3 regions of the Nonomuraea sp. NPDC049695 genome follow, and region 2 is predicted to be linked to each of the others. Evidence: riboswitches for the same ligand, from Rfam matches in the RefSeq annotation. Region 2 holds a riboswitch; each other region holds the start of a gene.
The links. Region 2 has a riboswitch for thiamine pyrophosphate ahead of AB0J64_RS50325 (cytosine permease). Riboswitches for the same ligand answer to the same signal wherever they lie in the genome.

Region 1 (4,988 bases), on a different contig from region 2:
CGCACGTACGTGAGCTCGCTGCGCTCGGCCGGGGTCCAGATCGTGGCCCAGGCCTCCGGCTACGCGATCGAGCTCGACGCGGACCGGCTGGACGCCCTGCGGTTCGAGGAACTGGTGACCATGGCGCGGGCGGCGGGCCGTACCGATGAGGCCTTCGAGCACTTACGCCGCGCGCTGGCGTTATGGCGCGGCACGCCGCTCGGCGACCTGCCCGCCAGCCCGCTGTGGGACGGGCGGCTGCGCGTGCTCACCCAGGCCCGGCTGGCCGCGGCCGAGGAGCTGGCCGAGCTGAAGCTGGCGCGCGGCGAGCACGCCGGCGCGATCGACGACCTGCGCGCGCTGATCGGCGAGCACCCCTACCGGGAGGATCTGTGGCAGCGGCTGATCCTCGCCCTGCACCACAGCGGCCGGCGGGCCGAGGCGCTGCACGCCTACACCACGATCAGGCGGCAGCTCGTGGACGAGCTGGGCATCGAGCCGGGGCAGGACCTGCGTGACGTGCACGCCTCCGTGCTGGCGGGCGACCCCGCGCCCGTGACGGCGGGCGACCCGCCTGCGGCGCTCGCCGCCGCCGCGCCCCACCAGCTTCCCGCGGACGTGCCGGACTTCACCGGCAGGGCGGCGGACGTGGCGGCGCTGACCCAGGCCCTGTCGGCGGGCGAGCGGCCGCCGGACGGCCCCCCTTCGATCGCCGTGGTGACCGGGCCACCCGGCGTCGGCAAGTCGGCGCTGGCCGTCCACTGCGCGCACGCCCTGCGCGCCGAATACCCGGCCGGACAGCTCTACCTGTGCCTCGGCGGCACCGAGACGACGCCGGCCGACCCCCTCGACCTCCTCGCCGAGGCGCTGCGCGCGCTCGGCGTCGCGGAGCCGGCCCTGCCGCTCACGCTGCGCGAGCGGGCCTCCCTGTACCGATCCCTGCTGGCCCGGCGGCCCATGCTGGTCTTCCTCGACGACGCCGCCGACACCGCGCAGGTACGCGCCCTGCTGCCCGGCCACGGCTGCGCGGTGCTCGTCACGAGCCGGCGGCGGATCGCGGAACTGCCGGGCGCCCTCCAGCTCGAGCTCGATGTGCTGGCGCCCGAGGAGTCCGAGGAGCTCCTCGGCAAGATCGTCGGCGCCGAGCGGGTGGCCGCGGAGCGCGAGGCCGCACAGGCGATCGTGCACTCCTGCGGCCACCTGCCGCTGGCCGTCAGGGTGGCGGGGGCCCGGCTGGCCGGGCGGCCCGGCTGGCCGCTGAGCGTGCTGCGACAGCGGCTGGACGACGAGACGAGCCGCCTCGACGAGCTGCGCGCCGGAGACCTCGAGGTACGCGGCTCGTTCGAGCTCAGCTACCGCCGGCTCCCCGGCGACGCGGCCCTGGCCTTGCGCGCGCTCGGCCTGCTCGGCTCGCAGTCCGTGCCCGGCTGGGTGGCCGACGCCGTGCTCGACCGGCACCGGTCGGACACCGTGGTCGACACCCTCGTGGACGCCAACCTGCTGCGCCTGGCCGGCACCGACCCCGTCGGCCAGCCCCGCTACCGCCTGCACGACCTGGTCCGCTGCGCCGCGAAGGAGAAGGCGGGCGCCCCCACCATCGACGGCGCCGAACGGCACGCGCTCGTCAGGGTGCTCGGCGGCTGGCTGACCGCCGCCGAACACGCCGCCACGCGGCTGCCGACCACCCTGTTCGGGCTGACGTCCGACGGGGCGCCCCGCTGGAGCCTGGAGCGGGAGACCCTCGGCCGCCTGACCGCCGAGCCGCTGGCGTGGTTCGACGCCGAGCAGGACTCCCTGGTCGAGGCCGTACGGCTGGCCGCCGACGCGGGCCTGGCCCAGTCCGCGTGGGGGCTGGCCGCGACCCTGGTGCCGTACTTCGACCTGCACTGCCGCCTGGAGGAGTGGCAGACCACGCACCGCGTCGCCCTGGACAGCGCCCGCGCGGCCGGCGACCGCCACGGCGAGGCCGCCATGCTCCGCGGCCTGGCCCAGGTCTGCGTCTACCAGGACCGCTACGCCGAGGCCGGGGACATGTTCCGGCGGGCGCGGGCCATCTTCCACGAGCTGGGCGACACGCGGAGCGAGGCGATCTCCATCTGCGGGCTGGCGGCGGTCAACCAGTTCTCCGGCCGGCACCTCAGGGCGCTCGGATCCTTCAGGCACGCGCTGGCCATGTTCCTGGCCATCGGGGACCGGAGCGGCGAGGCGTACGCGCGGCAGGCGATCGGGCGCGTCTACCTGTCGCTGCGCGACGTGCGCCAGGCCTCCAGGTGGCTCGGGGACGCCCTGCGGCTGGCCGAGGAGCTCGGCGACGCCCACCGCGAGGGCTGCGTGTCGATGCAGCTCGGCCGCCTGTACGACCTGGTCGCCGAGTCCGACAGGGCCATGCGCTCACAGGGGCACGCGCTGGACATCTTCGAGGCCCTCGGGGATCGGCACTGCGGCGCGTACGCGATGCGGAACCTGGGCGGGCTCCAGGTGGCCAGGGGCGACCGGTCGGACGGCTCCGACCAGCTGGAGCGCTCACTGGTGATCTTCCAGCAGCTCGGGGACCGGAGCGGCGAGGCCGACACGTACCAGTCGCTGGGCGAGCTGTACCACTCGTCCGGGCGCTCCGTGCTGGCCCGCCACTACCTGCACCAGGCCCACGAGCTGCGCAGGGAGCTCAGCGAGTCGTTCGCGTGACGGCGGGGTGGCGGGCCAGCCACCGCGCCGTGGGCCAGGTCTCGAGGCGCCACGCGCTGTCCCAGAACATCCACTCGTACTCGGTGGCCCGGCAGAACGCCTCCTCCATCGCCCGGCGCGTCCCCGGGTCGGCGAGCTCGGCCAGCCGGTCCACGAGCGCCCTGGCCTGCTCCACCGAGGCCGCGAAGGACGGGTCGGAGTAGGTGGCGATCCAGGTCCGGTACGGGTGGTCGGCGGCTTCCGCCGTGCGCTCGAGCAGCGCCGTGCCGACGTCCTGGTAGACCCAGAAGCACGGCAGCACGGCGGCGGCGAGCACGGGCAAGGGGGCGGCGAGAGCCGTGGCCTGCAGATAGGAGGAGTAGGCCAGGCAGGTGGGCGAGGTGGCGACGGCTTCCGTCTCGGCGGCCGCCAGGCCGAACTGCTGCAGGTAGCCCGCGTGCAGGCCGCGCTCGACGACCAGCGCCGTGTGCGCGCTCCGGGCGAAGAACGCGGCGTCGGCCGGGTCGGTGGCGCGGGCCGAGGCGGTCGCCAGCACCTTGGAGTACGCCACCAGGTAGCGGCCGTCCTGGACGAGGTAGAACGCGAAGCGGTCGCGGTCGAGGGTGCCGTCGCGGAGCGCGGTGTTGAACGGGTGGTCGTGGATCGCCTCGAGCAACGGGGCCGTGCGCGTCCACATCTGCTCACAGAAGGTCACCGATGACGTCCCTTCGCTAGTGCGAACTAGATCAGGTTCGACGGGTGTGATCTCAGCCCGGCCTACCGGGCACCCCGCGTCACGGGGAACGCTAGCAGACGGCGAGCAGTCCCGGACCAGCGGCATGACGGCGGAACGCGCGTGAGACGGCGCCGGAGACCGGCGGCCGGGGTGAAACTTTCACGTCGATCCCGTCACCCTTCATCGCTTGACCTGCGATGGTGAGGATTTCTTGCTCGCCGCTGTTTCCCCTGGCCGGATGCGGACTTACGGTGACCCCACTTCCCCGTCGAACCGGTCCGGGTCGCGTCGAAATCTCGTCGAAGCGCTTCGACAGTCCGGATTCGACGAGGAGGTGCCCGCCATCGGCCGACAACAGCGGAAAGGGAGATCATGCTCAGGACGCTCCGCCTCTTCGTCTCGGCATCCATGCTCGTCGCGCTCATCGGGGTGCTCGCTCAGCCCGCCCAGGCCGCCGTCTGGTCCTCGACGGCCCAGTGGGGCACCTGGACCAACGGCGGTTACACCCTTTACAACAACATCTGGGGCAGCGGTGCCGGCCCACAGACGATCTGGGCCAATTCGTACAGCAACTGGGGTGTCTGGGCCAACCACCCCAACACCGGCGGCGTCAAGTCCTATCCCAACGCCACGAAGAACGTGAACCGGCGGCTCAGCGCCCTCGGCAGCGCGACCAGCAGCTTCAACGTGACCGTCCCGAACGGCGGCGCCTACACCAGCGCGTACGACATCTGGTGCGACGGCCACACCTACGAGATCATGCTCTGGATGAACAAGTACGGCCCGGTGGGCCCGATCGGGTCGCGGCAGACGAGCGCGTCGGTGGGCGGCCACAGCTGGGACGTCTACCGCGGCTCCAACGGGTCCAACCAGGTGTTCTCCTTCGTGCGGCAGGGCAACGTCAGCTCCGGGAGCGTGGACATCAAGGCGATCCTGAACTGGCTCCGGTCCAGGAACTGGTTCGGTGACGTGACGCTCGGCGACGTCCAGTTCGGCTACGAGATCACGTCGTCCAGCGGCGGGATGGACTTCCGCACCAACAGCTTCTCGGTGTCGGCGAGCTGAACTCGGCCCTTGGGCGATCACGCCGCTCGGCGTGACGGCGGAACACGCCGCTCGGCGTGACGGGGCGGCACGCGCGTGAGGCGGCTCAGGCGGTGAAGGCGGTGCGGTGGTCACGGGCCCAGGTGCCATACGTGCGGGGCGGGCGGCCCAGCGCCTTCTCCACGTCCGGCGTCAGCCGGGCGTTGCCGCCTCGCGCGACCAAGTCGGCGCCGTTGACGGCGGTGTCGGCGAACGCGGCGTCCTGTCCGGCGGCGAGCAGCCGCTGCCGGTAGAGCTCAAGCGGCACATCCACGGCCTCCAGGCCGCGACCGAGGACCTCGCCCAGACACTCCACCATGTCGGGGACGCTCAGCAGCTCCGGCCCCGTCAGTGTGAGCACGCCGCCCGCGAAGTCACCGGACGTCAGCGCGCGCACGGCTACCTCGGCCACGTCACGCGGGTCGATGACGCCCTGCGTGCCGGTGCCGGTCATGTTGGGAATCGGGTGCCCTGACCGGATCGGGGCGGCCCAGCGCAGGCTGTTGGAGGCGAAGCTGGAGGGGCG
Region 2 (4,988 bases):
CCGGTGCGTAAGAGCTTGTCCACCAGGCTCGTACGCAGGTCCGTGGTGGTGCCCCTGATGGCGGCCGGCAGCTGGTACGTGCTGACCAGACGTAAGCGGTCGCCCTCGATCAGCACGAACCCGCCCGCGTCCGCCCCCGTGAGCTCGGTGAGGCTGGCCGAGATCCGGTCGAGCACGGCGGAGAGCTCAAGTTCGGAGTTGATGTCGCCGACCACGTCGGTCAGCCTGCGCACCAGCCGCGCCCTGCGGGCCATGCGGTTCCTGGCGAGCTCGTCGGCGCGCGCGAGGTGGTGGACGCAGACGTATCCGGCCACGGCGCTGCCCAGGCGCAGCGCGCTGATGTCGACCCGGACGTCCAGAACGGTCCCGTCGCTGCGCAGGCGTTTGGTCCGGACCGAGACCTGGCCTCCGGTGCGTACGCGCTCCAGGACGGCGTTGTGCTCGGCGGTGAGCTCGCCGGGCACCATCGGCGCCCGGCGCCCGAGCATCTCCTCCGCCGTCCACCCGAACAGCCGCTCGGCCGCCTCGTTCCAGACCAGCACGCTCTGGTCACGGTCGACGACCACGACGGCGTTGGGCGAACTGGCGAGCGCAGCGCGAGCTATCTCGTCGTCACTCCCGGCCCATTCGTCCCCCACTCCTCCATAGTGCACGTGGCAAGGTGGGTCCGTCGGGCGATCCGTCCGATACGCTGCGGTCACGGCGATTCTCGGTGGGTGGGGAGGGGTGGGGGGCCATGTCGAGTGGCGATCTCGAGGCCCTGTTGCGCGTGACCTCCAGCACCTATCGAGGTGAGACACCCCCTGACATCGCGTTCGGCACCTATGACGGCGCCGTCGGCAGGCTGGTGCTCGCGGTGACGGGCAAGGGCATCGTGGCGTGCAGCTTCGAGCCGGAGAACAACGTGTTCGAGCTGCTCAGCAGGCATGTGGGCACGTTCATCGGGCAGGACGCGCGCCGGCTCGACCCGGTGCGCAGGGAGCTGGACGCCTACTTCTCCGGCCGCCTGCGCGCGTTCGCCACACCGGTGAACCTGACGCTGGCCACGCCGTTCGCCCGCACGGTGCTGCAGAAGGCGACGGCGATCCCGTACGGCACGACGACGACCCTGGAGGAGATCGGCGCGAGCATCGGCAGGCCGCGCGCGCTCCGGGCGATCGGCAACGCGCTGGCCTCCAACCCCGTGTGCGTGGTCGTGCCGTGCCACCGGGTGGTGCGCGAGGACGGCGGGCTCGGCGACTACGCGGGCGGCACGGCGGCCAAGCAGCACCTGCTCAACGTCGAGCAGCGCGCGTCAACACGCCGATGAGCAGGGTGACCAGCGCGGCCACGACGGCCGCGCCGAGCGCCCCGTTCATCCACGGCTGCCGGGCGAAGCCGATGGCCTCGCGGACCGACTGCCAGTAGGCGTCCCACTGCGGGAGCGTGGGCGTGGAGGTCGTCAGCCAGTACGCCACGAAGCCGAGGGCCCACGGCACCAGCCTCGACCAGCGCGAAGGCGCGTGCTCCTCGGTGTTCCAGCTGCGCGAGCCGCCCAGCACGAAGTAGTCCACGGCCAGCACCGCGAACATCGGCACGAACACCGCCCCGATCACGCCGAGGAACGCCCCGTACGAGTTGACGTCCACGAACAGGGCGATCGCGACGGTCAGCACGCCGATGGCGGTGGAGAAGATGCGCCGGTCCACGCGCGGCATCAGGTTCTGCAGCGAGACCGTGGTGGAGTAGACGTTGGCGAATGACTGGTCGGTCTCGCGCAGCACCAGGATCGCGAAGAACAGCGCGCCCAACGGCACCGCGACGAAGGGGCCGAACACCGACGTCCCGTCGGCCTGCACCGCGTCCGCCCCGGCCATGGCCACCGCGTACACGCCGAGCCCCAGGCAGGCCACCTGCGCCAGCGTGTACCCGCCCACCACGCCGGTGAACGCGGCCCCGCTCGACCGGGAGTGCCGGGCGAAGTCCGCCGCCATCGGCACCCACGACACCGACAGCGCGATCACGTAGTCCACGGCCGGGGCGAACGCCGCCCAGGACCCACCCGTGTGCACGGGCGCCCGGGTCAGGAAGAACCAGGCGAACCAGACCAGCGACACGATCACCCCGATGGTGACGTACCGCCGCAGGATCCGCACCGACCCGAGCGGCCAGATGGTGAGCGCGGTGGTCAGCGCCCCCGCCGCGATCACCCACACCTGGTACGGCACCGCCCCGAAGATCGCGCCGGCCGCCTTGGCGATCACCCACAGCTCGAACGCGCCCCAGCCGATCATCTGCACGATGTTCAGCACCGTGGGCACGTACGAGATCCTCGCCCCGAACAGCCCCCGCAGCAGCACCATCGCGGGCTGCCCCGTCCGCGTGCCGGGGACGGCGGACAGGCCGACCATGGCCGTGCCGACGAGGCTGCCCACCACGACGGCCACCAGCGCGGCGGCCAGGCTGAGCGGGGCGCCCTGGAGCGGGTCGAGCAGGAGCAGCGCCCCGGAGAAGCCCAGGAGGCTGACGCCGAGGTTCGCCCAGAGCGCACCCTGGTCGAGTACGCCCAGCGTCTTCGGCGGCCTGCCCTCGAGGGTCAGGGGAACTTCGTCGGCGACATGCGTCATCGCACACTCCCTACGCCGGCATTACCCGGACAGGTTCAGGCGGTCGGCAGCGGATCTCTGCTGCCCTCTCAGCCCGGCGAACCCCGAGCTCCCGCGACGATCTGAAGTTGGCGCCCTCATCATGCCCTAGTGGCGGCTGAAATGCCACAGGGAGGCTTTACGCCCGCTTTTGGAGCTTTTTACGCAACGAAGGGCGTTTGCCCGGTCTCGCTCACCATCGGGCGGCGCGCGAACTCCCACGACTGCATGCCGCCGCCGACGTTGACCGCGTCGCGCCCGAGCTGGTTGAGCCAGGCCGCCACCTGAAGGGACCGGCCACCCACCCGGCAGACGACGTAGACCGTGCGGTCGCCGGGCACCTCGTCCACCCGCCCCTGGATCTGGGTCATGGGGATGTGGACTGCCTCGGGCGCGTGCCCCGCGACCCACTCCTCCTGCTCTCGGACGTCGAGCAGGTAGGCGTCGTCGGGAACTGCACTGGCCTCGATCTCAGGAACGGTCATGACTCCATCATCTCGCGTCTCTCATCGTAGGCCGCACGCGCGGCGGCGATCTCCTGCTGGTGCTCCTCCGTCCAGGTGACCAGCGTCTTGATGGTCTGATGAAGCGTACGGCCGAGCGGCGTGAGCGCGTAGTCGACCCTGGGCGGCACGACGGGGTGGACCGTACGGGTGACCAGGCCGTCGCGCTCGAGCTGGCGCAGGGTCACGCTGAGCATGCGCTGGCTGACGCCGTCGATCTCGCGGCGGAGCTGGGTGAAACGCAGGCTCTGACAGTCGAGCAGCGCGATCACGAGCAGCGACCACTTGTCCGCGATGCGGTCGAGTATCTGACGGACCTCGCAGTCCTCGCGCGTGTCCCACTGGCGTACGTCGTAGTCGTCTTCCATGGTGCTGTCGCAGCGATCGGGTGATTCCACGGTGCCCATGTTCGCCGACGACCCGATCGGTTACAAGAGAGAACCGAGCTGCTGAGAAGTAACCAGACCGCAGCTCATTTCAGCAGGCGAGACAGGCGCCGGTCCGCGAGTGGCTTGCCACCGGTCTGGCAGGTGGGGCAGTACTGCAGGGACGAGTCGGCGAAGGACACCTCGCGGATCGTGTCACCGCACACGTCGCACGGCTGCCCCGCGCGGTTGTGGACGCGCAGCCCGGACTTCTTCTCCGCCTTGAGGTCCTTGGCCGCCAGCCCGTGCGCCCGCTCCACCGCCTCGCCCAACGTGGTGACGATGGCCTCGTGCAGGTCGGCGATCTGGGCGTCCGTCAACGAAGACGCGATCTTGAACGGGGACATCCTCGCCGCGTGCAGCACCTCGTCCGAGTACGCGTTGCCGATGCCCGCGATGACCTTCTGGTCGCGCAGCAGCCCCTTGATCTGGGTGCGGTTGCCGCTCACGATGCGCTTGAGCGCGTCGACGGTGAAGGACTCGTGGAGGGGGTCGGGGCCGAGAGAGGCGATGCCGGGGATGTCCTCCGGATTTTTCGTGACATAGACGGCGAGGCGCTTCTGCGTCCCCGCCTCCGTCAGCTCGAATCCGGGCGCCGGCCCCTCGTCGTCGGGCGCCAGCCGGACCCGTACCGCGAGCGGCCCCTTGCCGGGACGCACCGGCTTCGCGCCCGAGAGGTCGTCGCGCCAGCGCAGCCACCCCGCCCTGGCCAGGTGGATGACCAGGTGCAGGCCGTCGCAGTCGAGGTCGAGGAACTTGCCGTGCCGCGACACGCCGGTGACGGTCAGCCCGCCGAGCGCGGTCACGGGCGGGTCGAACGTCTTGAGCGCCTGGATGGCCACGACGTCGATCCCGAGAACCGTACGTCCCACGGCCCGCTCGCGCAGGAAGTGGGTGAGAGACTCCACTTCAGGAAGTTCCGGCATGCCACCAGCGTACGGCGGCTACGGGACGTTCCAGAAGGCCAGCTCGTGCGCCATACCCTCGGCGAACAGCGCCTCCGCCCGCACCGGGTCCGGCTCCGCCTCGTCGATCATCTGCGCGATCCGCACGGTCAGCGCCTCGAACCCCGGATCCGCGTACGTGTCCACCCAGGCCCGATATCTCGGCTCATCGGGCGGATTCTCCGCCAATATCCGCCCAAGACTCGAATATCCCCACATACACGGATAAAGCGCAGCCAGCCCCTCCCCGTACGACGCCGCGGACTCCAGCAGGAACGCCGTGTACGCCGCACACGCCGGCCCCTTCACCGCCCCCTCCAGATCGGCCCCGAACTCCGCCGACAGCGACCTGTGCAGGCTCAGCTCGTCGTGGTACGTGGTGTGCGCCAGGTCCACCAGGTCACCCAGGTGCCCGGCCGGAGCCTGCCAGGCCAGCCGGGCGAAGACCCGTACGTAGTCGAGCAGGAACAGGTAGTCCTGCTCCAGCCACGA
Region 3 (4,988 bases), on a different contig from region 2:
TCGTCCGGCACCGAATGGTGGCAGGGCGGGCCGCTCTCGACGACCCGGCTCTGACCGGCTACTGGACCGAGGACGGCCATGCGCACAGCGATCCGCAAACAGGTGATCGCTACCGCCGTGGAGCTCGGAAACCCGGACGAACACGCCGCAACACGTCTCATACCCACCCCCTGCCGCCGCCGACTCGGCGACGACACCAACCCAGCACTTCCGCCCCGGCCTCGAACCTTCAGGGCTTGCTTGAGCCGGTTGCCTGGATACTGACTCAGGACACTAGTGGACGTGCCTGCTTCACCGCCCGCTGGGGCAGCGCAGCGGCCGCGGCCCACAACGTCTGACGCCCTGGGCTCAGTGTGTGCCTGGCGGCGGGATCAGCAGTGGCCGGCAGGAGCGCCGTACCTGGACGCCGGACCACATCCGGGCGCTGGCCCTCGCGCCTGCCGGCTACTGGCCCAGCATGCCCCTGAACAGTTCCCGGACTCCCAGCCGGATGTCCTTCTCGGTCGGCTCGGGCCCAGCCCCGGCCAGGGCGTCGAACATCACACCTTCCAGGAAGGCCACCGCCTGCTGGCCGTGCCGTGCCGGATCCGGTGAACCGAGCGCGGTGAACATCGCCATCACCGGATCGCGGAGCCGACGGCTCACCGCGTCGTAAAGTTCGCGCAGTCCCGGGTGCCGAGTGGCCTCCATTGCCAGCTCATAACGGGCGATGCTCTGACGGCGCTCGGACGTGAGCCGGACGTGAAGCGTCCTGGCGGTCATCGCGGCGAATATATCGAGCACCGCCGCCGTGGCCATCCCCTCCGGCACTATCGGCTCCGCGCCCAACCCGAACGCCACCGTGTCGAGTTCGGCGAGCCGTTCCAGGGCCAGCTCCAGCAACGCCAGTCGGGTGCGGGCCACGTTGGAGGCCGAACCTGGAGCGAGTCCGGCCGTCTCGTCCACCGTGCGGTGGGTCAGGCCGTGGACGCCACCATCGGCCAGCACGGTGATGGCCGTATCTGCGACAAGCGCGGCACGTTGCGATTTCATAGCCGTCTCCTTTTGTGATACTACGATCATAGTAAATTCAACTACGCTCGTAGTAAGGAGATGTCATGGGACACGCTGTGGTGATCGGGGCCGGGATCGGCGGGCTGGCGGCCGCGGTGGCGCTCCAGCAGCGAGGGTGGGAGGTGACGTCCCTTGAGCGCGCACCGTCCATCGAACCCGTGGGCTCGGGACTGTCCGTCTTCGCCAACGCGATCAAGGCACTGGATGTGCTCGGCGTCGGCGACCAGGTAAGGGCGCTGTCGGCAATCCGCGGTGTCGGAGGTATACGGCGCGCCGCCAGTGGACGTTGGCTGGTGCACATGAACGAAGAGACCGCCGCCCGGCACGGCGACCCGGTGGTACTCCTACGCCGCGCCGACCTGGTGGAGGCGCTGGCGGCACGCCTCAAGCCGGGCACAATCCGGCTGAACACCACGGTGACCGGCGCCGATCCCGACACTGGCCGCGTGACCTTCCGGACCGGCCAGGAAGAACAGGACGTACGACTGGGGGGGACGGGTGAGGTGACAGGCGATCTCGTGGTGGCCGCCGACGGCATCCACTCCCCTACCCGGGCAGCCCTGTTCCCCAGTCACCCGGAACCTCGCTATGCCGGCATCACCGCCTGGCGAATGCTCGTCCCCGGTCATGGCGTGCCGGGCCAGACCTTCGAGACATGGGGCGACGGCAAGGTCTTCGGCTACGTGGCGCTCGCCGACGGGCTGGCCTACTGCTACGGCACCAACGCCGTTCCTGCCGGCGGTGGCGGGGGCGATCAGCGGGAGGAACTGCTACGGCTGTTCGGCGACTGGCACGCGCCTATCCCCACCCTTGTGGCCGCCACTCCGCCGGCGAACATCATCAGGAACGATGTGTACTACCTGCCTGCCCCGCTGCCCGCCATGCACCAGGGCAGAATCGCGGTGCTCGGCGACGCGGCCCACGCCATGACGCCCAACATGGGCCAGGGCGCCTGCCAGGCGATCGAGGACGCCGTCGTGCTGGCTCATGTCGCAGGTGAAGAGCACGGCCTGGCCGCCTACACCGCCGCCCGATTGGCACGCACCGCCAAGGTGGTGGCCCAGTCCGCCTCGATCTGTCGCGTCGTACGGTGGCGCAACCCGCTGGCCGTACGGCTGCGCGATCTCGGCGTGGCGATGACCTGGCGATTTGCTCCACGCCTCCTGACCGGCCCGCTGGACGACCTCCTGGCCTGGACCCCGCCCACCTGAAATTGGCCAGCCTGACCCAGGGCTGGTGAAATGCCAAGTCAGCGCCATATCTGCCCAATACTCCCCGAGCACTACGGCAACCCCGATGAGGCGGCATGTGGTGGGATGTTCGACGAGTTCGAGCTCCACCTCCTCGCGGAGCCGCCGCAGGGCCATCGCACGGCGGTCTCCGGCGGATCCGCACCGAGCCGCCGTCTGGGTCTGCGTCTAGGTCTCCGTCCGTGCCACTGTGCGTGGATCAGCTGCGCCAGGTGGCGGGAGGCGACACGCAGGGGCTGGTCGGTGGCCGAGAACAGGCGCAAACCGATCCTTCCGGCCCCTGTCACCACGCTTCTGTGTCTGTTCCGCACCAGAAGCTGAGCTCGCCCCCTGCATCGGCGGCGGCCATCGGCCATGTCCTCCAGCTTCCGCCGCTTCATCCTCCGTCTCTCCCCCGGTTCGCGCCTGCTTACGGGTCAGCCGGTAGCGAGACTGCCGGCGGGGGCCGTTCCAGTTCCGGCCGCCCCGTGATGAGACCGCTTGCCCCAGAGCCCCGTTACGTCGCCAGGTCGTGCAACGTCGACCTGGCAAGGATGATCAAGGCCGGGGTGCTGCACTGATGCAGGCCGGTTGATCGGGGTGGAGAAGGGCTACTTCCACGGCGAGAGCATCGCCGCAGCGTCCGGGCGCCCGGCACCACAGTGCCCGACAGCCCGGGCGGCCGCAGTATCCGCCGCTTCATCTCATAGGCGTACGAGTGGCCGGTGACCTTCTCGATCAGCAGCAAGGCCAGCGTGTAGTTGGAGTCGCGAGGCTCTGGTCCGTGCCCGGCGTGAACTTCGCCGGTTCAGACAACGTCAGCCGTACCAGCTCCTGCGGCTGGAAGCTCTGGAACCGGTTGTCTACCGGAGGTTCACTCTGACATGCCGGTCACGTTGGCCTTGCGGCACGCAGCACCACAGCGGACTGCTTTTCGCGGTCATGCACCGCGCCTGCTCCCGGACCGACGCCCCGAAGTGGATGAAGCCGCCGCTGTGGCGTCTGTTACGCTGGGCCCCGACGCGGGGTGCCCGATGAGCCGGGCTGAGATCACACCCGTAGAACCTGATCTAGTTCGTACTAGCGAAGGGACGTCACGGGTGATTGCTGTTCCCAGAATTTTATCCATCGCGGGCACCGATCCCAGCGGCGGCGCGGGCATTCACGGCGACTTGAAGACTTTCTCCGCGCTCGGTAGTTATGGCATGGCGGTGATCACGGCCGTGGTCGCGCAGACGACCACGGGCGTGCGCGGAGTTCATGAGGTGCCCGCGGAATTCGTCAGCGCCCAGTTGAACACGCTGCTCATCGACGTTCGTACGGACGCCGTGAAGATCGGGATGCTGGGAGAGGCCGCCGTCATACGCGCGGTGGCCGCGGCGCTGGACCGCTTCTCACCGCCGTACGTGGTGCTCGACCCGGTGATGGTGGCCAAGAGCGGCGACCGGTTGCTGCCCGCCGATGCGGTGTCCGCGCTGCGCGACGTGCTTTTACCGCGTGCCGACCTGATCACGCCTAACCTGCCGGAGGCGGCGGACCTACTCGGCGAGCCTCAGGCCGCCACCGTGGCGGAGATGCGAGAGCAGGTACGGCGGCTGCATGCTCTCGGGGCGAGGCGGGTTCTGCTCAAGGGCGGCCATCTGGACGGCGATGTCTGCGTAGACGTCTTCAGCGACGGTGACGACCCGGTCGATATCGCTGTCCCCCGCATCGCAACCCGCCATACCCACGGCACCGGCTGCACCCTGTCCTCGGCGATCGCAGCACTGCGTGTGCGTCACGGGGATTGGCTCGGCGCCGTGCGAGCGGCCAAGGAATACCTGACCGGCGCGCTGCAGGCCGCTGACACTTTGCACATCGGGGGCGGACATGGCCCCGTACACCATTTCCACGCTCTGTGGTGACGAGAAAGAGACGTATGTTCTGCGACCAAGTCTGGACGCGCGCAGCCAAGCTGCTTGACGCGATCCGCAACCATCCGTTCAACGCCGCGCTCGGCAACGGCAGCCTCGACAGGAACCGTTTCGCCTTCTATCTCGTTCAGGACGGCCGATATTTGGTGGCGTACGCCAACACGCTGGCGACGGCATCGGTACGTGCGCAGGACATGGCCGACGCTGCCTTCTTCGCCCAGGCTGCCCATACAGCGCTGACGGTCGAACGAGCCCTGCACAGCCGATATCTCGAAGAATTCGGGCTGCAAATCGAAGAGATGGCGAACATCACCACCTCACCCACCTGTTTAGCGTACGCGTCCTTCCTTCAGGCCACTGCGCTCACCGCCCCGCTGCCCGTGATCGCCGCCGCCGCACTGCCGTGTTTCTGGGTGTATCAGGATGTCGGTACGGTCCTCCTGGAGCGCACGGCGGGGCGGCGCGAACATCCGTATCAGGCGTGGATCGCCACATATTCCGATCCCGCCTTCGCCGCCTCGGTCGATCAGGCGAAGGCCATCGTTGACCGGCTGGCTGCTCTCGCCGACGCCGCGACGTACGGATGCATGGTGGAGGCATTCTTACGAGCGACCGAATACGAGTGGATGTTCTGGGACAGCGCATGGCGGCTCGAAACTTGGCCCACCCGCCAATGGGTGGCCTAACTTGCAACCCCGTAGTCACGGATGAGTTCGACGTCGCCAGCCGAGCCAGTGCAGGCGATCCAGGCAGTTCTCGAGGTACAGCCGCCCCTGCGTCTTGCCCCGCCACC

Region 1: it holds a riboswitch for thiamine pyrophosphate, as region 2 does, so the genes downstream of both, tenA (thiaminase II) here and AB0J64_RS50325 (cytosine permease) in region 2, are expected to answer to the same signal.
Region 3: it holds a riboswitch for thiamine pyrophosphate, as region 2 does, so the genes downstream of both, thiD (bifunctional hydroxymethylpyrimidine kinase/phosphomethylpyrimidine kinase) here and AB0J64_RS50325 (cytosine permease) in region 2, are expected to answer to the same signal.

Annotation. Positions count from the first base shown of each region.
Region 1 is NZ_JBFANV010000024.1:9,580-14,567, forward strand. Features, by position in the region: gene AB0J64_RS21810 (BTAD domain-containing putative transcriptional regulator) at 1-2,664, shown strand, start outside; gene tenA (thiaminase II) at 2,645-3,358, opposite strand; TPP riboswitch at 3,350-3,445, opposite strand; gene AB0J64_RS21820 (hypothetical protein) at 3,749-4,444, shown strand; gene AB0J64_RS21825 (NAD(P)H-binding protein) at 4,530-4,988, opposite strand, start outside.
Region 2 is NZ_JBFANV010000115.1:5,924-10,911, forward strand. Features, by position in the region: gene AB0J64_RS50315 (PAS domain S-box protein) at 1-638, opposite strand, end outside; gene AB0J64_RS50320 (methylated-DNA--[protein]-cysteine S-methyltransferase) at 737-1,309, shown strand; gene AB0J64_RS50325 (cytosine permease) at 1,275-2,606, opposite strand; TPP riboswitch at 2,596-2,711, opposite strand; gene AB0J64_RS50330 (rhodanese-like domain-containing protein) at 2,786-3,109, opposite strand; gene AB0J64_RS50335 (helix-turn-helix domain-containing protein) at 3,106-3,525, opposite strand; gene AB0J64_RS50340 (DNA-formamidopyrimidine glycosylase family protein) at 3,600-4,478, opposite strand; gene AB0J64_RS50345 (transcriptional regulator) at 4,497-4,988, opposite strand, start outside.
Region 3 is NZ_JBFANV010000065.1:57,783-62,770, reverse strand. Features, by position in the region: gene AB0J64_RS39905 (group II intron maturase-specific domain-containing protein) at 1-338, shown strand, start outside; gene AB0J64_RS39900 (TetR/AcrR family transcriptional regulator) at 445-1,032, opposite strand; gene AB0J64_RS39895 (FAD-dependent monooxygenase) at 1,098-2,264, shown strand; TPP riboswitch at 3,296-3,391, shown strand; gene thiD (bifunctional hydroxymethylpyrimidine kinase/phosphomethylpyrimidine kinase) at 3,386-4,186, shown strand; gene tenA (thiaminase II) at 4,201-4,881, shown strand.